3 regions of the Novosphingobium terrae genome follow, and region 3 is predicted to be linked to each of the others. Evidence: riboswitches for the same ligand, from Rfam matches in the RefSeq annotation. Region 3 holds a riboswitch; each other region holds the start of a gene.
What was found. Region 3 has a riboswitch for cobalamin ahead of HGK27_RS19740 (TonB-dependent receptor). Riboswitches for the same ligand answer to the same signal wherever they lie in the genome.
Positions count from the first base shown of each region.

Region 1: another riboswitch for cobalamin. It lies ahead of HGK27_RS22265 (DUF1852 domain-containing protein); the one in region 3 lies ahead of HGK27_RS19740 (TonB-dependent receptor).
Region 2: another riboswitch for cobalamin. It lies ahead of HGK27_RS11085 (TonB-dependent receptor); the one in region 3 lies ahead of HGK27_RS19740 (TonB-dependent receptor).

Region 1 covers NZ_JABVZR010000002.1:855,349-863,090, reverse strand. Annotated here, with positions in the region: gene alr (alanine racemase) at 1-141, shown strand, start outside; gene HGK27_RS22280 (D-amino acid dehydrogenase) at 138-1,394, shown strand; gene HGK27_RS22275 (RidA family protein) at 1,431-1,778, shown strand; gene HGK27_RS22270 (methionine synthase) at 2,049-3,077, opposite strand; gene HGK27_RS22265 (DUF1852 domain-containing protein) at 3,106-4,092, opposite strand; cobalamin riboswitch at 4,463-4,701, opposite strand; gene HGK27_RS22260 (epoxyqueuosine reductase QueH) at 4,796-5,470, opposite strand; cobalamin riboswitch at 5,574-5,802, opposite strand; gene acnD (Fe/S-dependent 2-methylisocitrate dehydratase AcnD) at 6,059-7,742, shown strand, end outside.
Region 2 covers NZ_JABVZR010000001.1:2,444,196-2,451,937, forward strand. Annotated here, with positions in the region: gene HGK27_RS11070 (arylsulfatase) at 1-874, shown strand, start outside; gene HGK27_RS11075 (alpha/beta hydrolase) at 916-1,770, opposite strand; gene HGK27_RS11080 (DOPA 4,5-dioxygenase family protein) at 1,789-2,511, opposite strand; cobalamin riboswitch at 2,685-2,920, shown strand; gene HGK27_RS11085 (TonB-dependent receptor) at 3,223-5,406, shown strand; gene HGK27_RS11090 (hypothetical protein) at 5,419-6,846, shown strand; gene HGK27_RS11095 (hypothetical protein) at 6,849-7,400, opposite strand; gene HGK27_RS11100 (DUF481 domain-containing protein) at 7,454-7,742, opposite strand, start outside.
Region 3 covers NZ_JABVZR010000002.1:248,887-256,628, reverse strand. Annotated here, with positions in the region: gene HGK27_RS19755 (LacI family DNA-binding transcriptional regulator) at 1-41, shown strand, start outside; gene HGK27_RS19750 (Gfo/Idh/MocA family protein) at 51-1,139, opposite strand; gene HGK27_RS19745 (LLM class flavin-dependent oxidoreductase) at 1,249-2,304, shown strand; cobalamin riboswitch at 2,404-2,648, shown strand; gene HGK27_RS19740 (TonB-dependent receptor) at 2,841-5,006, shown strand; gene HGK27_RS19735 (hypothetical protein) at 5,190-7,370, shown strand; gene HGK27_RS19730 (LysR family transcriptional regulator) at 7,549-7,742, shown strand, end outside.

The DNA of each region.
Region 1 (7,742 bases), 610 kb from region 3:
AGCCTGGACCAGCTGGCGGCGGACGCCGGCACCATTTCCTACGAAATCCTCACCCAGCTTGGCCGCCGCTATCAGCGGGTTCTGCTTCCCGCAGCCAGCCCTCTCTCTGACGACACCATCACCCGGAGCATCGCCCCATGAAAATCGCCATCCTTGGAAGCGGGGTGATCGGCGTCACCTCGGCCTGGTATCTTTCTCAGGCCGGGCATGAGGTGGTGGTGATCGACCGCCAGAGCGGCCCCGCGCTGGAAACCAGCTTCGCCAATGCGGGCGAGATTTCGCCGGGCTATGCCTCGCCCTGGGCCGCGCCGGGCATTCCGATGAAGGCGCTGCGCTGGCTGATGATGGAGCATGCCCCGCTGATCCTGCGCCCCAAGCTGGATATGGCGATGCTGCGCTGGCTGACCGCCATGCTGGGCAATTGCAACGCGCGCGACTATGCCATCAACAAGAGCCGCATGGTGCGCCTTGCCGAATTCAGCCGCGATTGCCTGATCGCGCTGCGTCAGGATCAGGGCATCGCCTATGACGAGCGCAGCCAGGGCACGCTGCAACTGTTCCGCGAGGAAAAGCAGCTGGATGGCATGGCCAAGGATATTGCGGTCCTCAAGCAGGATGGCGTGCCCTTCGAGGTGCTGGATCGCGCGGGCTGCATCGCGGCGGAACCGGGTCTGGCCGCCAGCGCCTCGACCATCGCGGGGGGGCTGCGCCTGCCCAATGACGAAACCGGAGACTGCTTCAAATTCACCAATGCGCTGGCGACACTGGCCGAAGCGCAGGGCGTGCGTTTCGAGTATGGCACGGATATTCACGGTCTGGTCGAGCAGGGCGGGCGCCTCACCCATGTCCGCACCGGCAAGGGCGATGTTGCCGCCGATGCCTTTCTGGTCGCCATGGGCAGCTTCTCGCCGCAAGTGGTGGCGCCGCTGGGGCTGCGCCTGCCGGTCTATCCGGTGAAGGGCTATTCGCTGACCGTGCCGATTGTCGATGCGGAGCGCGCGCCGGTCTCGACCCTGCTGGATGAAAGCTACAAGGTGGCGATCACCCGTCTGGGCGACCGTATCCGCGTGGGCGGCATGGCGGAAATCTCCGGCTTCAACAACAGCCTGCCCGAAGCGCGCCGCGCCACGCTGGAACACAGCTGCGGCACGCTGTTCCCGGGAGCGGGCGATCTTGCAGGGGCCAGCTTCTGGTCCGGCCTGCGCCCGATGACGCCCGACAGCACGCCGGTGATCGGGGCGACGAAAATCCCCAACCTGTTCCTCAACACCGGCCATGGCACGCTGGGCTGGACGATGGCCTGCGGATCGGCCCATGTGATCGCCGATCTGATGAGCGGGCGCCGCCCGGCCATCGAAACCGCCGACCTTGCGATCAGCCGTTATCGGGCATAGGCCCCGCTTCAGCGCCCCTCAAATCAAGGATAGGCAATGACCATCACCCGCATCGACCAGGGCCCGCGTTTGAGCGAGGCCGTTATCCATGGCGACACGATCTATCTTGCCGGGCAGGTCGGCACACCCGGCGAGAGCGTCGGCGCGCAGACCCGGGAGGCCCTCGCCGAGATCGAGGCCTTGCTGGCGCGCACCGGAAGCAGCAAGAACCATCTGCTTCAGGCCACGATCTGGCTGGCCGATATGGCTGATTTCGAAGAGATGAATGCGGCGTGGGACGAATGGGTCGCTGATTGCCCGCCGCCCACCCGCGCAACGGGCGAGGCCAGGTTGGCGGACCCGGGTTATAAAGTTGAAATTATCATGATCGCGGCCAAAGCCTGAGTGTGCGTTACAGCCATTTTGAGATCCGTGGTTTTCTGCGGATCTCAAGGTGAGGTTCAGGGTTACGGGACCGACAAAAATCATCGCAGAAATTATCTGCCCCTGGTTTTTGTGGGCAAGGTCCAGTCCAGGACCGTTCGTCCCGTGGGCCGGGAGTTGTCAGCCAAACGAGAAGACTTCAGCGATCTGAGCTTCACGTTCCCTAGGCGATCCGGAACGGCAGCTTTCCGCATGGAGATTGTGGATCGCTGCCATTCCTGCCTTCAGCTGTTAAGCCGAGAGTTCCTTTCGCACGATTTCGGCACCCGCAGCCAAAGCGTTGAGCTTGCCTCGCGCCACGCGACGGGACAGGGGCGCCATGCCGCAGTTGGTGCTGGGATAGAGCTTGTCGGCATCCACAAACTGCAGGGCCTTCCGCAGCGTATCGGCCACCTCGTCCGGCGTTTCGACGGTGTTGCTCGCCACGTCGATGGCGCCCACCATCACCTTTTTTCCGCGAATGAGTTCGATGAGGTCCATCGGCACATGAGAATTGTGGCATTCCAGCGAAATGATATCGATGCTGGATGTCCGCAACTTGGGGAAAGCTTCCTCATACTGCCGCCACTCCGAACCGAGGGTCTTTTTCCAGTCCGTGTTGGCTTTGATGCCATAGCCATAGCAGATGTGAACAGCCGTTTCGCATTTCAGCCCTTCGGCGGCCCGTTCCAGCGTGGCGACGCCCCAGTCGTTGACCTCGTCGAAGAAGACGTTGAACGCAGGTTCGTCAAACTGGATGATGTCGACGCCGGCTGCCTCCAGTTCCCTGGCCTCTTCATTGAGTATTTTGGCAAACTCCCAGGCCAGCTTTTCCCGGCTCTTGTAATGGTCGTCATAGAGCGTATCGATCATGGTCATGGGTCCGGGCAGCGCCCATTTGATCGGCTTATCGGTCTGTTGGCGCAGGAATTTGGCGTCTTCGACAAAGACTGACCTGGGGCGGGTGACGGCGCCGACGACTGTCGGCACGCTCGCATCATAGCGGTCACGGATTCGGATGGTTTCGCGCTTCTCGAAATCGACGCCATCGAGATGCTCGATAAAGGTCGTGACGAAGTGCTGGCGCGTCTGCTCGCCGTCGCTGACAATATCGATGCCTGCCTGACGCTGATCGTCCAGCGACAGGCGCAGGGCATCCTGCTTGCCCTCGATCAAACCCTCGTCTTCCAGTTTCCAGGGTGACCAGAGTGTCTCGGGCTGCGCGAGCCAGGAGGGTTTGGGCAGACTGCCGGCGGTTGAGGTTGGCAACAATGTCTTCATGATGGAGAACCTTGATCTTGGGGGAGGGTCAAAAGGCGTAAGCGGCGGACCATTGTTCGAGGACAGCCCTGTAGGGCTTCATGAAATGCTCCTCGGCGAACTTGCCCTGTTCGACGGCCAGACGGCTGCGTTCCTCACGATCGTAGACGATCTGGGTCGAGGAATAGTCCTGATGCTTCAGGCTGGGTTGATAGCAATGACCGGCCTGCGAATTGGCGTTGTAGATTTCGGGGCGATAGATTTTCTGGAAGGTTTCCATCGTGCTGATGGTACCGATCAGCTCAAGATTGCTGTAATCGCTCAGCAGATCTCCGGTGAAATAGAAGGCGAAAGGCGCAACGCTGCCTCGCGGCATGAAATAGCGCACTTGCAGGCCCATTTTCTTGAAATACTCATCGGTCGAGGAAAATTCATCCTGCCGGTATTCGATGCCCAGAATGGGATGCTTATTTCCTGTCCGGTGATAGGTCCTGCTGCTTGAGACGCTCAGGCAGATGACCGGCGGCTTGTTGAACTTTGCCTGATAAGCATCGGACTTTAGGACATGCTTGAAAATCTTCCCGTGCAGGTCGCCGAAATGATCGGGAAGGCTGAAGCCGGATTGTCCCTTGTTGTGTTCGGGCAGCAGGACGCTGAAGTCATAATCCCGCACATAGGAAGAGAAATTGTTGCCGACGATGCCCTCAAGGCGCGCACCGGTTTGCTTGTCGATGATGGTGGTGCTGAGCACCTCGATCATCGGGAAAGCTTCGCTGCTGCCGTCCTTGCCGATGGTCATCTCGATGGAGATGATATCCAGTTCGAGGGCATAGCGATCCCCCTCGGGATTGTCCCAATCAGCCAGCGCATTGAAGCGATTGTCGATCATCGTCAGAGCCTTGCGCAGATTGTCCTGGCGGCTCTCCCCTCTGGCCAGATTGGCGAAGTTGGTGGTGATGCGGGTGTTGTCCGCAGGGCGGTAATGCTCATCAAAGCGGATGCTTTTGATCGAAAAGGTAAGGTCGTTTCTGGTCATGACCTGCTGTCCTTGAGCGGTTCCCGGATCGCGGTCGGGGCGGATACGGGGGAGGGCGAGGCTGGCGCCGGTTGCGGGCATGCGAAGTCTCCTTCGGGCCAGCGTGTTTGCTGGTCCGTCATGATGGTCGAGGTGATGGGTTGGTTGGCGCGCGCCGCGTCAGGCGGGGATCAGCCCCGGCAGCACGGCGCGCTCACGCATTCGTCGCTGCGGGACGGAATGGAACAGGGCTGAAAACATCGACCGATCACCTGCTTTTGCCGGGCGTAAGGGCCGAAGGAAGAGCGCGCATGGCTTAAACAGGCCCGGATGGCGCATAAGCCCCGTGCCTTGCTGCAAGCGCGATCCACCGGAGGAACCCCCGTCCGAGGAACGTTATGGCGCCGAAGGCAGGTCTCCTGGCTTGCGGGTCATCGCGGTGGTTCCGGCCTTCCCAATGCCCTTGCGGGGCATCAGTGGCACAACATGGAACCGCCACTCGCCGCTTACAGTTGCGGGGGCAGCGCCGGACTCTGCCTCCCAATGCGAACATTGCGCAGGCACCACCGGCTTCCCGTCTTAGCCCCGCCGTCACGCCTGAGGCGGGGAACCTCGACAGGGTCTATCAACACCATTGGAAGGCCGCTGTCAAGCATCATATAAAGATATCGTTATATGATGCTTTGGGCAGGGCGCGCGCATGGTGGCCGGGGTGCCGTGCCTGTCAGGCAGGCTCGTCGCCATAGAACAGCTTGCCGGGGTCGATCTCGGGGCGGCCCTGGCTGACGCGATGGGCATTGGCGTCGCGCAACGAATAGACGCAGCCGCAATATTCCTGCTGGTAAAAACGCTCGCGCTTGGAGATCTCGATCATGCGCGCCGCGCCGCCACCCTTGCGCCAGTTGAAGGTCCAGTAGCTGATCCCGGGGTAACGGGCTGCCGCGCGCTCACCACGGCCGTTGATCTGCTCCATGTTCTTCCAGCGCGAGATGCCCAACGAGGAGGTGATCACCGGAAAGCTATGCTCATGAGCGTAAAGCGCGGTGCGCTCGAAACGCATGTCGAAGCACATGGTGCAGCGGATCCCGCGTTCGGGCTCCTGTTCCATGCCGCGTGCGCGCTTGAACCAGTTGGCCGTGTCGTAATCGGCATCGACGAATGGGATGCCGTGCTGCTCGGCAAAGCGGATGTTCTCTTCCTTGCGCAGCAGATGCTCCTCCCTCGGGTGAATGTTGGGATTGTAGAAGAAGATCGTGTAGTCGATGCCGCTGGCGGTCATGGCCTCCATCACCTCGCCAGAGCAGGGCGCGCAGCAACTGTGCAGCAGCACTTTCTTCTGCCCCTCGGGCGGGGTGAGAATGGGGCGGTTTATGGCCGGTCTGGTCGCATCATTGTTCATGGGTCACCCACATCGAAAAGAGCGGGTTGACGGAACGCATGACCGTTACGCCCGGCAAGGCCGAGCGCATGATGATGCGGCCCACCGGACACCCCGCCGGAAGCACGTTATGATGTCGAAGGCAGGTCTCCTGGCTTGCGGGTCATCACGGCGACTCCGGTCTTCCCGGCCTTTGAGAGGCCAGTGACACGGGATGGAGTCACCGCTCACCGCTTACAGTTGCGGGGGCAGCGCCGGATTCTGCCTTCTCAGGCATCACCGGCTTCCCGTCTTAGCCCTGCCACCCGCTTTTCATGGCATGCGAGCAGGGAACCTTGACGCTTTTTCTCAGCGCCACCTCTCGGCGCTTGTCAATCGCTTTGCTGTGAAAGGTGGCAGAGGGCCTTGGCGATGCCTGTGATTGCCGTTGCCCTGTACAGCGAGGCACTGTCGGACCCGTTTCCTGCCGCTCGCCAATTTGCAAACTTCGCAGATTTGCAGGTTTTTCTTCGCAAAGGCTCGCCATTTCAGCCGTTTTCTCTGAGCCTATGCTGGCGAATAAGGCGGATGCCCTCCCGGGGCGTAACGCCAGCATAGAGCACAACAGCGATGACCAATGCTTTTCGCAAATCCTTGCCCGGCAGCACTGTCGACTACATCGACACGTACGCCGCCATCGAGGCGATCCGCCCCGGCGCCTATGATGGGCTGCCCTATGTCTCGCGCGTGCTGGCCGAACAATTGGTGCGCCGCTGCGATCCTGCGCTGCTCACCGATGCGCTGACCCAGATCATCGAGCGCAAGCGCGATCTGGATTTCCCCTGGTATCCGGCCCGCGTGGTCTGCCACGATATTCTGGGCCAGACGGCGCTGGTCGATCTGGCCGGGCTGCGCGATGCCATCGCCGATCAGGGCGGCGATCCGGCGCGGGTCAATCCGGTGGTGCCCACGCAGCTGATCGTCGATCATTCGCTGGCGGTGGAATATGGTGGCTTTGACCCGCAAGCCTTCGACAAGAACCGCGCCATCGAGGACCGCCGCAACGAGGACCGCTTCCATTTCATCGAATGGACGAAGAGCGCCTTCGAGAATGTCGATGTGATCCCGGCGGGCAATGGCATCATGCATCAGATCAATCTGGAGAAGATGTCTCCGGTGATCCAGCTGCGCGATGGTTTGGCCTTTCCCGACACCTGTGTGGGCACCGACAGCCATACCCCGCATGTCGACGCGCTGGGGGTGATCGCCATCGGCGTGGGCGGGCTGGAGGCCGAGACGGTGATGCTGGGCCGCCCCACGATGATGCGCTTGCCCGATATCGTGGGTGTGCGCCTTACCGGCCATCGGGCGCCGGGCATCACCGCCACCGACATCGTGCTCGCCCTGACCGAATTCCTGCGCCGCGAACGTGTGGTCGGCGCATGGGTGGAATTCTTCGGTGAGGGCGCCGACAGCCTCTCGATCGGTGACCGCGCCACCATCTCGAACATGTGCCCCGAATATGGCGCCACTGCCGCCATGTTCCATATCGACCAGCAAACCATTGACTATCTGCTGCTGACCGGGCGCTCATCTGAGCAGGTCGCGCTGGTCGAGACCTATGCGAAGGAAGCCGGCCTATGGGCCGATGCGCTGAAGACCGCCGAATATGAGCGGGTGCTGGCGTTCGATCTCTCCACGGTGGATCGCACCATGGCGGGGCCGTCAAACCCGCATCGCCGCCTGCCCACGGCAGCTTTGGAGGAACGCGGCATCGCCGTCGGTCTGGCCAAGGCTCAGGCCGAGGAACGCGAAGGCTTGCTGCCCGATGGCGCAGTGATCATCGCCGCTATCACCAGTTGCACCAACACATCGAACCCACGCAATGTGGTGGCCGCCGCGTTGCTGGCCAAGAAGGCCAATGCGCTGGGGCTGACGCGCAAGCCTTGGGTAAAGACCTCCTTCGCGCCGGGATCGAAGGTCGCGCGGCTCTATTTGGAGCAATCCGGGCTGTTGCCCGAGCTGGAAAGGCTCGGCTTCGGCATCGTCGCCTATGCCTGCACCACCTGCAACGGCATGTCCGGCGCGCTCGATCCGACGATCCAGCAGGAGATCATCGACCGCGACCTCTATGCCACCGCCGTGCTGTCGGGGAACCGCAATTTCGACGGGCGCATCCATCCCTATGCCAAGCAGGCCTTTCTCGCCTCGCCGCCGCTGGTGGTGGCCTATGCACTGGCGGGCACGATCCGCTTCGACATCGAAAAGGATGTGCTGGGCGTGGTGGAGGGCAGGGAGATCCGCCTCGCCGATC
Region 2 (7,742 bases), on a different contig from region 3:
GGCCCATGCCCATGAGCTGGCCAAGCCATGGGACAGCCTGACACCTGAAGAAAAAGCCTTCGAATCCCGCAAGATGGAAATCTACGCCGCCATGGTCGACCGGCTGGACCAGAATGTCGGCCGCGTGATCGCGGAGCTGAAGCGCACCGGGCGCTATGACAACACCACCATCATCTTCCTGGCCGACAATGGCCCCGAGGGCAATGTGATCACCGGCCCCAAGGGCGGCAATTTCAACCAGTTGCTCAAGATCGACAACAGCCTCGGCAATCTGGGCAAGGCCAATTCCTATGTCGGCTATGGTCCGGGCTGGGCCGAGGCCAATGCCGTGCCCTCACGCCTCGTCAAATCCTATCCCACCGAGGGCGGCATTCGCACCACCGCCTTTGCCTCCGGCGCGGGCGTGCAGGGTGGGCGGATCAACACCGCCAACCTCAGCGTCACCGATATCGCCCCCACGCTGCTGCAACTCGCGGGTCTGACCCAGCCTGCCAGCTTCAACGGCCATCCCATCCTGCCCCATGAAGGCCATAGCTGGAGCCAGCTGCTGGCGGGCCAGAGCGAAACCGTGCGCTCGCCCGAGGAAGCGCTGGGTTACGAGCTGTTCTACCGCCGCGGCCTGCGCAAGGGCGACTGGAAGATCGTCTATCTGCCCGCCGCCGAGGCCGATGCCCCCGTCTATCTGAAAAAGGGCGTGGGCGACAATCAGTGGCGCCTCTACAATCTGGCGCGCGATCCGGGCGAAACCACCGACCTCTCCGCCAGCGAGCCAGCCAGGCTGAAGGAACTGCTGGCCGACTGGGACAGCTATGCCAAGGCCAAGCAGGTGATCCCGCTGGACACCGCCAAGCAGCAGGCCGCCAAAAAGCCCTGACCTCATGAAGGAGCGTGGCCTCTGCCACGCTCCTTTCATCATCAGCGCGCCGGGAAGTTTGCCGCCAGCCAGTCGGCAATCACCGTCGCCAGAGCCACGCGGTGGTCGTTGTAGCTGTGATCGGTGGCAAGATGCACCACCGTCGGTCTGGGGCCGCCTGCCGCCTCCACCGCCGCAGCAGCCGCCTCATCGGTCGGTGCCAGCCCATCCTCAGAGGTGAGCACCAGCACCGGGCGCCCGGCCAGCAGAGCGGCGCGCTTGTTCCAGTCCCAATCACCGGCATAGGCCTGCACATCGGCAGCCAGAGCCTCCACGCTGGCATTGGTGTAGCTGGCCTCATCAGCGAAATTCGCGCGCTGTCTGGCATCGCCATTCAGGGCCCGGCTCTTGCCCAGATTGGCCGCCGAGATCAGCACATAGCCGGCCACCTCCCTGTCATCGCCCAGCATCAGCGTGTCGAAGCCGCCCATGCTGTGCCCCGCCGCCACGATCCGCCCGGGATCGACGCCATAGGCCGCCGCCGCAGGTGAGCGCAGCCAGGCCAGAGCGGCATGAGCATCCTCCACCGTATGGCTGAAGCTGAAAGCGCCGGGCGCGCCCCAGACGCCGCGATAATGGATCGCCAGCACATTCCAGCCCTTGCGCTGAAACACCCGCGCCAGATCGAGGTTCAGCTCCGTGCCGGGAAAGCCATGCAGCAACAGCACAGTGGGATGCAGCCCCGCGCCGGAGGCCACAAACAGCCGCGCGGGCACCTGCACCCCGCCCGTGGGATAGCGGATCTGTTCAAGGCGGGCGGGATGCCGGGGATCGTGCGGCGGGTCGGAGTCAGTCTGGGCAGAGGCCGCCCCGGACAGGCTGGCCGCCAGAACCAGCCCAAGAAGAAGTTTGCCCATCAAGCTCTCCGGAAAGGATCAGGTTTCGATCGGCACGCTGGGCTGGGTGTTGGTGAAGACCTCGATGCTGTCATCCACCGCCTTCATGCTGTAGGCGTTCACCGGCTGCGAGCGGTTCACCCACAAAGCGTAATAGAGATGGTCCGACCGCGCATTGTCGCTGTTGGGATGGATCAGGATGGTCAGACCCAAGCTGTTGAGCTGGAGCCATGGGATCACCACCGGCAGCAGCTCGTTCTGGAAGCCGAAATAGAAGCTGGGCGTCACATGAGGCCCGCGCGGCTTCAGATTCCAGTCGCCCAGCTCCACATCGAAACGTTCGGCCACCCAGCGGCGCAGCAGGGCCGCCTTGTAGTGATTGTCCTCATCGAAATAGATATGGGCGTGGTAGCTCTTGATATCGGTGTAGGGGCGCGGATGGGTTGGCAGCACCTCCTCCCCCGTCCGCACCGAGGCGGGCTGAGGCGTGGGCTGGGCAGCGGTGTGATAGCCCCATTCGCTCTTGCCCGAGAAGGTGGAGGGCCGCAGCGGCAGCGTTCCACCTGCCTTGCCCGCCGGAATACCCACACTTGCCGCCGGGGTGATCACCTCTCCCGCCGTCGCTGCCGAAGCCGTGTTGGCCCAGCTGGCCGAAGCCAGAGCGCCCATCGTCATCATGCCGCCGGTCAGCAGGCTGCGGCGGTCCGGGGCCGGGATCTCGGCCCATGGCTGTTTCTCTGTCTGGTCTTCAGGGTGGGCCATAGTCTGTCTCCATCTTTGCCTGACGATCCGCATGCGCGTGTCATTGCCAATTGTCTATAGGTTTGATAGAGAATAATGCGTCATTTGCGCCACGCCCGATTGCATCTGCCCCGCCAGAGCATTTTCACCTTGCGCGGGGGTACAGATTCTGTTGAGAGCCGGGCCGAAGGCATCTGCCTTCCACCCGCATCGGTGCCCGCAAGGGCTTAATAGGGAACATGGTGAGGATCATCCGATCCGAAACCGGGCTGTCCCTGCAACTGTGAGCGGCGAGTGCGATACAAGGGCATCCTGCCAAAACGTCAGGATGCAGCCACTGGGCCGGACGCAAAATCATGCGAGGCCCGGGAAGGTTTGTACCGCGCGACGACCCGTGAGCCAGGAGACCTGCCGCTGCGTGTCGCTCTTGCCCGGCCCAGGGGATGGCCAAGGCACGGTTGCATTTCCGTCTGAGCGACGAACAGCATGGCCGGGGGCCATGAGCGCCGGGGCAGCGGGCATCAACGCCTGCCCGCCTGTTTCGGCGAGGGGATGCCCTGCGCCTGTGCGCGGGGCAGGCCTTGCCCCCTGCCCGTCGTCTGGCGTCGGGGGAAAGATCATGATCGGGCAGCATCGCTTTGCCACGGCAGGTCCGCAGGCGCGGTGAAAGCCGCCAACCCGGCGCCTTTTCAAAGCCATAGAGCAAGATCCGTCTCTTCAGGGGGAACATTCATGACCATCTTCACCCATGCGCCGGCACTGCGCCGCGCCTGCCTGGGCGCTTCGGTGCTGGTGCCGCTTTGCGCCGCGCCCGCCGCCGCCCAGAGCGCTCAGGACGCCGACAACATCCTTGTGATCGGCCAGCAGACCCAGACCCTGACGCGGCCCGATGCCACCGGCAGCCGCCTCAACCTCACCCCGCTGCAGACCCCGGCCTCGATCACCAGCATCGATGGCGAGGCAATCCGCGCGCGCGGCGATATGTCCATTGCCGAAGCCGAGGCCCGCGCGCCCGGCTTCTTCAACATCGGCAATCCCGGCAATGGCGGCACGGCGCTGGCTGCGCGTGGGTTCAGCGGCCAAGGCTCGATCCTGCAGCTGATCGACGGTGTGCGCCTCTTCCCGGCGGCGGGCACCATCACCTTCCCCACCGACCCGTGGATGGCCGAGCGCATCGATGTGCTGAGCGGCCCGGCCTCGGTGCTCTATGGGCAGGGCTCGCTGGGCGGCGCGGTCAATGTCATCATGCGCAAGCCCAACACGCAGCGCACCGAGTTCGAGAGCGAGATCGGCTATGGCTCGCAGAACACCTTCCATGCCGCAGCGGGGCTTGGCGGGCCGATCGGCGAGCGCCTGTCCTATCGCGTCGATGCCAGCTATCGCCGTTCGGATGGCTATGTCGATCGCGGCCATTCGGACAGTCTGGCGCTGTCCGCCACTGTGCGCTGGGCGACCACCGACACGCTGACCTTCACCCTGCGCGATGATTACGGCGACCAGCATCCGATGAAATACACCGGCACGCCGCTGGTGAATGGCAGGCTGGATCTGGGCCTGCGCCACCAGAACTACAATGTGGGCGACGCGCATATCCGCTATCGCGACAACCGCGCCACCCTGCAGACCGACTGGACGCCGTCTGACAGCATCAGCCTCACCAATCTGGGCTATGTGCTGACCAGCAAACGCCAGTGGCGCGATCTGGAAAGCTATTGCTGGGTGGCCGCCGACGGCAATTGCCACAATGGCTACAACTACAGCCCCGCCACGCCCGGCAACATCTATCGCACCGACAATTACGGCATCGGCCATGACCAGACCCAATGGGGGGATCAGGGCAGCGTGACGTTCAAGATCCCGCTGAGCGATACCATCAGCACCGATCTGGTTGCCGGTTTCGATGTGAACAGCATCCAGCTGACCTATTCCAACGATTTCGGATCGGACACGCAGGAAGACAGCGTCACCCCCACCGGCTTCAACCCGGGCCTGTTCTATGACACGCAGGGCATCGCTCCGCGCTATCGCACCCAGACCACCGAATATGCCTTCTTCGCCGAAGACCGGCTGAAGTTTGGCGAACAATTCTCGCTGATCACCGGCATCCGGCACGAGAATGACGAGATCAAGCGCTGGACCCGCACCTATCCCACCGGCAATGGCGGCGTTGACACCTTCGCCTTCGACAAGAGGCTGACCAACACCACCTGGCGCGTCGGCGGCGTCTATCAGCCGATCCCGACGGTTTCGCTCTATGCGCAATACAGCACCGGCACCGATCCGCTGGGCACGCTGACCACCTATTCCACCGCCCAGACCCAGTTCAGCAACGCCACCGGCAATCAGGTGGAAGTGGGCGCCAAGGGCAGCTTCTGGGGCGGGCGCGGCACGGCCACGCTGGCGGCCTATCGCATTGTGAAGAAGGGACTGCTGTACCAGCAGACGCTCAGCAGCCCGATCCAGCAGGTGGGGCAGCAATCGTCGAAGGGGATCGAGGCTGCGGTGTCGCTCAACCTGCCCGCCGGTTTCGGGATCGACGCCAATGGCACGGTGCTGAAGGCGCGTTACGACGATTTCTACTCCGGCGGAGTCAGCTTCAACGGCAAGGCGCCGCCCAATGTGCCGCAGCAGGCCGCCAATCTTTGGCTGCGCTGGGATGCGACCAAGCAGATCCGCGCTCAGGCCGGGCTGCGTTATGTGGGCCACACCTACTCGGATACGGCCAACACCTTCCGCGTGCCCGCTTACGCCGTGGTGGATGCGGGGCTGTCCTATGCTTTGAACCGGCATGCGGCGGTGGATGTCCACATCTACAACCTGCTGGACAAGGCCTACGCCCAGACCACCTACAATGACGAGCAGTGGATTCTGGGCCGCCCGCGTTCGGTGGACGTGTCACTGCGTACCAAGTTCTGAGGCGCTAAAACCGTGGCATGGCAACATCAGGCAAAACGCTGGCTTTACCTGACCCATCGCTGGGTGGGGATCGTCACCTGCCTGCTGTTTGCCATGTGGTTCGCCTCGGGGCTGGTGATGATCTATGTGCCCTATCCCTCGCTTTCGCTGGCCCAAAAGCTGGCGGGGGCGCAGGCCATCGACTGGCGGGCCGTGGATGTGCCGCCGCCCCTTTCCAGCAATACCCGCGGTCTGACGCTGGAGATGCGCGATGGCCAGCCTGTCTGGCGGATCGAGCCCTGGGGCAGCCCCGCCATCACCCTCCCCGCCCATCACGGTGCCGAGTTGCGCCCGGTGGATGGGGCTTTCGCGGCGCGGGTAGCCCAAGGCTTCGGCCATGCTCCGGCGCGCGCGGTCGAACAGATCGCCCGCGATCAATGGACCGTGGCCGGGGGCTTCGACCGCCATCGCCCTTTGTGGAAGGTCAGCCTGGCCGATGCGGCGGGCACGCAGCTTTACGTGTCCTCCAGCAGCGGCGCGGTGGTGCAGGCCACCACAGGACATAGCCGCTTCTGGAACTGGCTGGGATCGGTGCCGCACTGGCTCTATCCCACCGTGCTGAGGCAGGACAATGCGGCGTGGCGGCAGGTGGTGCTGTGGGTCTCGGGCCCCTGCATCGCCGGAGCGCTGGCCGGGATCTGGATCGGCCTGCTGCGCACCCGCATGGGCAAAAGGCGCTTCAAGGGCGGGCGGATGACGCCCTATCACGGCTGGATGCTGTGGCATCATGTGGCAGGTCTGGGCGGCGGCCTGTTCCTGCTGACATGGATTTTCAGCGGCTGGCTGTCGGTCGATCCGGGACGGGTCTTTCAGAAGGCCGCTTTGCCGGAGCAGGCGGAGAAGGCCTATGCCATGGCCGCGCCAATGCCCCCGGTGACGCTTGAGCGATTGCGCGATCTGGGGCGCGATGCCCGGCAAATCCGCCTGTCCCGCGATGGCGGGCTGGCGCGGATATCCACCTTTGGCGGCGATGGCCAGCGGAAGGTTTATGACGCCGCCACCGGGCAAGCCGCAGGGCCCGCAGACGCCGCGATTGCCCGATCCGTGCGCGCCCTCGTGCCCTCAGGCCACCTCATCGCCATCGAGCGCCTGACCGCGCCCGATGCCTATTGGTACGATGTGGGCGCCCTGCCCCGCCTGCCGATCCTGCGCCTGCGCTTTGACGATCCGGCGCAAAGCTGGCTGCATATCGATCCCGAGACCGGCGCCATCCTTGAGCATCTCGATGCCCGCCGCCGCACCTATCGCTGGCTCTTCGACCTGCTTCACAAATGGGACCTCAACGCCCTCACCCACAACCGCCCGATCTGGGACATCTGGCTGTGGGTGTGGTCGCTGCTGGGGCTGGTCACCTCGGTCAGCGGGGTGTGGATCGGCTGGAAAAGGCTGCGCCGCGCCTGATCCTATTGGCCCGAGGAGTATTTCTCCAAAGCCTTCATCGCTTCGAGATCCTCATTGGAATCGAATTCGCAGACCAGCATCGTCTTGCCCGGCATCGCCGGACCTTCACGCGCGACAAGCGAGATCAGCCCCAGATCCTTCATACCCTGATCCGCATCGGGCAAGCGACGCGAGAAACCCAGCGTGGAGGCACCAAACAAATGATTTTTCTCGCGCTCCAGCTGGTATTTTTGCGCCAGTTCCTCCGCGACATGGCCCTCGATCAGCACGCCCACCGCGGAACCGGCGAAGATCACATCCTGCGTGGTAAAACCATCCCGGGTGACCGGCGCGGGCAGATGATAGACCGCCGCGCCCATCATCGACATATCCGGCTTGGTCAGCTTTTCAGCAGCCTCATACAGCGTGTTGGCATGGTCGAAGGAATAGGGCGGCTGGCACAGCGCCGCCGAGAAAAAGTCGGGTGCGGCGCCCGCCTCGACCGGCACCGAAGCACACAACCAGAGTAAAGGCAAAGCGGCGAAGCGGCGCAGAGCCGAAGAGCGGATCAACATAAATTCAATCTAATGAAATGGTTGCCACCAATCAAGTCACCTGACGAACCGCATCAGAAGCCATAGACAAAGGTCAGGCGCGAGGTTGTGTTGGTCTTGGCCAGACCCACCGGCGGCTGGGTTTCGTGATCGACCAGAAAGCCCGCCTGTACCGATAGCCTGCCGAACACCTTCATCGTCAACGCCGTGTTGGCGGTCAGCGTGCTGTCGCCGCTCTGGCCGTAATAGGTGGCGTTTTCGGTGAAGACCACGCCGGGGCGGATGGTCCAGCTGTAGTCCAGCCCCGCGCGACCGGCCAGCTTGCCGTCATCATAGCCGGTGGTGATCTGATAGTCCGGCACA
Region 3 (7,742 bases):
AGCTGATCCGCAGAGAATCGACGGGAGGTGCCCCCCGTTGATAGGGCGGTTCAGAAGCCGAGTTCGCTCATTTCCACCACGCGATGTTCGCGGGCGCTGATCTCCGCCGCCGTGCCGATCGCCACGGCCATCAGACCGTCGCGCGCAGTGACCTCCACCGGGCCCTCGCCGCGCACGGCGGCAATAAAGCGCTGATGCTGATAGAAGGTGGAGCCGTGATGGCTGCCCGCCTGCAGCGCCGCTTCGTCGACGCCGATCACGGTCCGCTCGACCTGCTTGGGGTTCAGGAAACCCACGCGCGGGCTGTAGACCAGCGCACCTTCCGGTATCAGCACATCGAGTCGGGCCTTGTCCCCCACGGCGGTGACTTCTTCCTGATTTTCAGCGCCTTCGGCAAACATGGAAAGGTCCAGCAGGGCCCGCACGCCATTGGCGAAGTCGACGGTGGTGAAGCTGTTGTCGATGATGTCGGGCGTCTCGCCATCATAGCGTTCGTCGAGATGGTTCACATCCATCGCGCCCGAACAATAGACGCGCACTGCCTCGGATTGCACGATCAGCCGCATCAGATCGAAGAAATGGCAGCATTTTTCCACCATCGTGCCGCCGGTGTTGCGGCTGAAGCGGTTCCAGTCGCCCACCTTGGGCAGGAAGGGGAAGCGATGCTCGCGAATCGAAAGCATCTGCAGCTTGCCGACTCGTCCGCCATGCAACTGCGCGATAAATTCGGCAGCCGGGGGCATGTAGCGATACTCCATCGCCGTCCAGAAGGGGCGGGGCGAAGCCTCGGCCTGAGCCACAACCCAGCGCGCGTCGTCCAACGTTGTCGCAAGCGGTTTTTCGCAGAGGATGGCCAGACCTGCATCGAACAGCGGCTCCAGCACGCGGCGGTGGGTATAGTTCGGGCTGGCCACGATCACCGCATCGACCAGACCGCTTTTCGCCAGCGCGGCGCTATCGGCAAAGGCCTGAACACCCTCGGCTTTATCGCCAAGCGCCATGCGCGCCCAGCCCAGTGAACGCTCGACCGGATCGGCGATGGCGGTCACCACCGCACCGGGCGTGATGGCCAGATTGGTGATATGCTCCGCACCCATCATGCCGGTGCCAACGAGGCCGTAACGCACTTGCTCTACCATCACGACTGATCCTATAGGTGATAACGATGTCACCACCCCATACCACGCAGATCAGGGTTGAGCGCAAGATGGAATTTCTGTTGATCCGCAACGCCACGGAGAAGGCCCAATGAGCACCCCTTGCGAAGTCAGCTGGTTTTCGGCCCTGTGCGACGACGATTACGAATTCCTCGGGGTGCCCGATGCGCGTCTGCAATCAAGCTGGGAGCATTGCCGCGATATCGCCCTTCAGGCGGAAAGCGGCGGGTTCGACAGCATCCTGCTGCCCTCCGGCTACAATCTGGGGATCGACACCACGGCTTTCGCGGCGGGAATCGCCCCGCTGCTGCGCCGCATGGCCCTGCTGATGGCGGTGCGCATCGGCGAAAGCTGGCCGCCGCAACTGGCCCGCCAGATCGCCACCATCGACCGGATGCTGGGTGGGCGCCTGAAGGTTAACATCATCTCCTCCGAAATGCCGGGCGAGGTGCTGGGCTCGCGCGAACGTTACGCCCGCACTGCCGAGGCCATGTCCATCCTGCGCAGCCTGCTGAACGGGCAGCCGCTCGACCATGAGGGTGAATTCTGGAAGCTGAAGCTCGATCCGCCGCGGATCAGCACGGTTTCGGGCAAGGCGCCGCTGTTCTATTTCGGCGGCCTGTCGCCCGATGCGCGTGAAACCGCCGCCAAGGGTTGCGATGTCTATCTGATGTGGCCCGGCAAGCGCGAGGAAATCGCCGCCACCATCGCCGATATGAAGGAGCGGGCCGCCCGCCATGGCCGCAGCCTGCGCTTCGGCTATCGCGTCCATGTCGTGGTGCGCGACACCGAGGAAGAGGCGCGCGCCGCCGCCGACCGACTGCTCTCCAGGCTCGATCTGGCGCAGGGGGCGGCCATTCGCGCGCGCTCGCTGGATTCGCAATCGGCGGGGGTGCAGGCGCAGACTGCGCTGCGTGAGCAGGCCGTCGATGGCTATGCCGAGGAGAATCTCTGGACGGGCATCGGGCAGGCCCGTTCAGGCTGCGGCGCGGCGCTGGTGGGCAACCCGGACCAGATTCTGGCCAAGCTCACCATGTATCGCGAGATGGGCATCGATGCCTTTATCCTCTCGGGCTATCCCCATGCGGCGGAGGCAGATCTGTTCGCCCGGCATGTGCTGCCAAGGCTCGATCACGCGCCGCTGTAGCAGGGTGGCTTCAGGCCCCGGATCGATCAGAAATTTCAAGTTGCACCGCCGCGAGCATTCTGGTCATAGCGGCGCTGGATGCAGGCCGGAGAGACCGGTTCGCATCCGACCCGCACTGGTGCCCGCAAGGGCTTAAAATGGGAACGCGGAGAGGATCGGTTCTGGCCGATCCGAAACCGGGCTGTCCCTGCAACTGTGAGCGGTGAGTGCGATACTTGCAGTGCTTCGTCACAGGAACGGAGCGCGGCCACTGGGGCAGACGCTAACGCATGCGGGCCTCGGGAAGGCTTTGTATCGTGCGATGACCCGCGAGCCAGGAGACCTGCCAGCGTGGGGTCGCTCTTGCCGGGGCCCAGGGGGTGGCCATGGCACGGTGCTTGTCCGTCTGAGCGACGTGTCCATGGCCGGGGGCCATCAGCGCCAGAGCATGGCGGGCGATAGCGCCTGCCTGCCTGTTCTGGCGAAGAACGGGGCGTGCCGTTGCGGCATGGTCTGGTTCTGCCCCTTGCCCGTCGCCTGGCGTGGGGAATGTATTCGTGAAGAATCCGGGATTTTCGAGCGCGATGGCTCTGGCCCTTGCCATATCCAATTTTGGCATGGCGCAGGTCGCTCTGGCCGATGATACGGCCAGCGATGCCGAGAACGGCGCAGACAAGTCCACCATCGTGGTGACGGCCTCGCGTCAGGACCTGCTGGGCAAGGCGTCGACCGCCAGCGAGGGCACGGTGACGCGCGCGGAAGTGGAACTGCGCCCGATCTATCGTGCCAGCCAATTGTTTGAAGCTGTGCCGGGCCTCGTCGTCACCATCCATTCGGGCGAGGGCAAGGCGCAGCAATATCTCATTCGCGGCTACAACCTCGATCACGGCACCGATTTCGCCAGCTTTGTCGATGACATGCCCGTCAACCGCCCGACCAACGCCCATGGGCAGGGCTATTCCGATCTCAACTTCCTGATCCCCCAACTGGTGGCGGGGATCGACTACACCAAGGGGCCCTACACCGCCGGGATTGGCGACTTTGGCTCGGTGGCCTCGGCGCATACGCGGCTGCTCGATGATATGCCCGCGCAGATGGCCGTCACCATCGGCACCGATGGCTATCAGGAGCTGTTCGGCGGCGGCACGCTGCATTTCAGCAATGGCGGCAAGCTGCTTGGGGCGGTCGATCTGGGTCATTACGATGGGCCGTGGCAACCCAAGCAGAACTTCAAGAAGGTCAACGCCGCGCTGCGCTACTCGCAAGGGACGGCGACGGATGGCTTCAGCCTGACCGGCATGTATTACAAAAGCGGCGGCGGCCTCATCACCGACCAGCCCGAGCGCGCCATCGAGGAGGGGGTGATCGGTCGCTATGGCACGCTCGATCCCACCGATCACAGCCTGTCGGAGCGTTTCAGCCTGTCGGGCCATCTTGAGAAGGGGCTGGGCAGCGGTCAGCTTTCGGTCAGCGCCTATGCCATCCATTCCACCATGACGCTGTGGAACAACTTCACCCATTATCTGCTCGATCCGGTCAATGGCGATCAGGAAGAGCAGGATGAGCGGCGCACCACCATCGGCGGTGCGGCCAGCTACAAGGTCAAACACGATCTGGGCGGGATCAGCTTCGAGACCGTAGTGGGGCTGAACGCTCGCTATGACGGCGCCTTTGTCGACCGCAAGCATACGCTGCGGCGCACCACCATTCTGCCTTACTGCAACGCTCAGGATGATGACGGCAACACCACCACCTTCAGCGCGGTGAATGGCAATTGCACCGCCGATCATGTGCGGCTGCTCGATCTGGCGCCCTATGTGCAGGAGACGGTGCGCTTCACCCCATGGCTGCGCGCGGTCGTCGGTCTGCGTGAGGAATATTACCACGCTACCGACCGCAGCGAGATCGACGGCGGCAGCTATGCCCAGCATCAATGGCTGGCCCAGCCCAAGGCCAATCTGATCATCGGGCCTTTCGCCAAAACCGAATTTTACGCCAGCTGGGGCAAGGGCTTCCACTCCAACGATGTGCGCGGCGTGTTCGGCACGGTCGCGGCCGAGGGCATTCAGGCGAGCGGCGTGGCCACCCCGCTGCTCTCATCAACGACCGGTGTCGAGCTGGGCCTGCGCAGCAATCTGATCCCGAAGCTGCAGCTGCAGCTGGCCGTCTTCCAGCAGGATTTCGGCTCCGAGCTGACCTACAATCCGGATACCGGTCAGGATGAGGCCGGCGCCCCCAGCCGCCGTCAGGGCCTCGAGGTCGGCGGGCAGTACCATCCCTTCAAATGGCTGGAACTGAACGCGGATCTCGCTTTCTCCAAGCCGCGCTATCACACCAGTGATCTGGCCGCCTACGGGCTGGACCAGCCCTATATCGCCGACGCGCCCAATTTCATCTATTCCGCAGGCGTGCTGGTGAACGGGTTGGGGCCGATTTCGGGCGGGTTGCAATGGCGTCGACTGGGCACCCATTCGCTCAATGATGGCGAGAAATATCCGCAGGATGGCGGTTACAGCGAGTGGAACCTCGATGTCTCCTACGCCTTGCCTGCCGGGCTAAAGTTCACCGCCAGCATCTTCAACCTGTTCAACAGCAAGGATGCGGCGGCAGATTATTACTACACCAGCCGCCTGCAGGGCGAGCCCGCCGAGGGCATCACCGGCTTCCAGACCCATCCGCTGGAACCACGCTCGGCACGCTTTACCCTCTCCAAAACCTTCTGAGGCTGATGCGTTAAACGCAGCATCATGCCGCCCTATGTGGCGGTGTGATGCTGGCGATCAAGGGCAGAGAATTCGGAACCTCCCTGAACAGATCGGCGTTTCATTCATCGCCGGTCATGCCAGTCAGCGCTAGGGGCCGGAGGAGGGGAGCCATCCGGCCTGCCCGAACACGCGCGGAGCAGCATGAAAATCCCTGTGCCGAACATCGCCCCGAACCTTGGCCTCACCCTTGCCGCCGGCCTGTCCCTGCTGTCCGCCGGGGCAGCGCTGGCCGATCCTGCGCCCTTCGATCTGGCCGGGCCGGACATCCGCATCAGCGTGACGCGTCAGGGCGTGACATTGCCGATTGCCGCCGTCCCCCATCTGGCGGCGGGCGACAAGGTGAAGGTCGAGGCCGCGCTGCCCAAGGATGAAAGCGCGCATTACCTGCTGATCGCGGCCTTCCTGCGCGATCCGACCAACCCGCCCCCCAACGCCTGGTTCGACAAGGCGGAGGCGTGGAAACGCGCCGGCCATGGCGGCGGCCCGATCGAACTGACCGTGCCCGACAATGCGCAGCATCTGGTGCTCTATCTTGCCCCGGAGACGGGCGGCGATTTCAAGACCTTGCGCGATGCGGTGCAGGCCCGCCCGGGCGCCTTTGTGCGCGCCGCTCAGGATCTGGAGCAGGCCTCGCTCGACCGCAGCCGCTACGATGCCTATCTTTCCGAAATCAAGCGCATTTCCGCCACCCAGCCCGAGGCTCTGGCGCATCTGGCCCCCATGGTGGCGGACAGCCTGCGCATCAAGATCAACGAAGCCTGCCTGCAACGCCAGAGCGAGCTTCAGGCCAATTGCCTGCTCGATTCCAAGCAATCGGTGGTGCTGGGCAGCGATGACACGTCGAGCAGCAGCGCGCTCTCGGCCTCGGCGACCGATCTGGCGCTCAGCCTCAGCGCGACGCCTCAGGGCGGGTTCGGCTATTTCAGTCCCTATATCAGCGCGGTGCGCGATATTGTCGGCATTTTCGGGGCGATGCGCACGGCCAAATATCAATATATTCCGGCGCTTGGTGCCGCGCATGAGGACAGGCTGTCTCTGGCGCTCAACACACCGCCCTCTTTCGCCAATCCCAAATCGGTGCTGATGGCCGCGCTGCCCGCCGTGAAGCCCGCGCCGCCGCCGGTGCTGCATGTGACCACGGCCTCCAGCGTCCCCTGCTTCGGGGCCAAATCCGCCACGCTGGCCATGGTGGGGGCGCCGCTGCTCTATGCCACCACCTATGGCCATGATCTGGCGCTGCGGGTTCATCTCAAAAGTGGCGATGTCGATCTGCCGCTCACGCCCGATGCCTCACGCGGGGGGCTGGTGATCGGTCAGCCTGCCACGCCGTCGCCCGATCTGTCGGGCCCGGTGACGGCCACGATGCATGGCATGTGGGGCTACGACGCCTTCACCGGTCCGGAGGTAACGCTGCAATCCGCCGGAAGCTGGCAATGGCAGGCCAATGGCGCACCCAAGGGCGATGGGCAAATGCTGCTGACGGGGGCCCCGGCCTCCTGCGTCACCGGGGTGACGGTCACACCCGCCAATGGGGCCGCCGCCCCCGTGGTGTGGAAAGCCGATGGCGAGCATGGGCTGGCGGTGACCCTGCCCGCCACGTCCGGCAAGCCGGAGCCTGTCACGCTGACCATCCTCGGGCCGGAAGGCACTCATCCGGCCAGCATCACGGTGGAGCCCGTCAGGCAGGTGCAGCCCGTCGCCCAGATCACCGCGCACAGCTCCGAGCCGATCCATCCCGAACCGGGCGTGGCGCTGGAGCTGTCGCTCAACAGTCCGGATGAAATCCCTGCCGACACCCGCCTGAGCTTCACCCTGAAGGCCCGCGAAAAGGAGCATTTCAGCCCGCGCGATCAGGTGGAAGTGGCCACGGTCAATGGCGATGCCAGTGCGAAGCTGGCGTTCGGCAGCGGGCTGACGCTGGTGGATCAGGGCATTCTGGTCGCCAATCTGACCCCGGCTCAGGCCTTGGGCGCTTCGGCGTTCGGGCCGCTGCGGGCCCGTCTGCTGCGCGGCGGCGTGGCGGGCGAGTGGATGAGCCTTGGCATGCTGGTGCGTTTGCCCAAGCTCAGGCAGGTGACCTGCCCGGCTGCCCCCCCAACCGCTTCTGCTACCCCTTGCAGCCTGAGCGGGGAGGGGCTCTATCTGCTTGCCTCCGTCGCGGCGAAGCAGGATTTTGACGGCGCCGTCAGCGTGCCGGAAGGCTACCCGGGCTTCACCATCAAGGTGCCGCATCCGGCGCCCGACGGCACCTTGTTCCTGCGCCTGCACGATGCGCCCGAAGTGGTGAACCGCTTGCGGGTGACGGGCAGCACGGGGCCCTAAAGAAGGCGGGGCCATGGCATGAGAGCAGGGCCCCGCCAGAAACAGCTGTGGAGGCCAGGGGCGGGCAGCGCCGCGTCTTCGATCAGCCGCAGGTTGGGGGCGAGCTGATCGCTGCTCTGCTGCCCGGCCTTTCGCTTTGGAGATGGACAGGCGCTGATCCCTCGCCTTAATCATCATCATGACCCGTGATATCAGGCAGCTCGACCTCAACCTGCTCAAGGCGCTCGATGCGCTGCTGACCGAGCGCCATGTCACCCGCGCGGCGGCACGGCTGAACCTGACGCAGCCCGCGGTCAGCGGCATGCTGGCCCGGCTGCGCGATGCTTTCGACGATTCGTTGTTCCTGCGCAGCCAGCGCGGCATCGTGCCCAC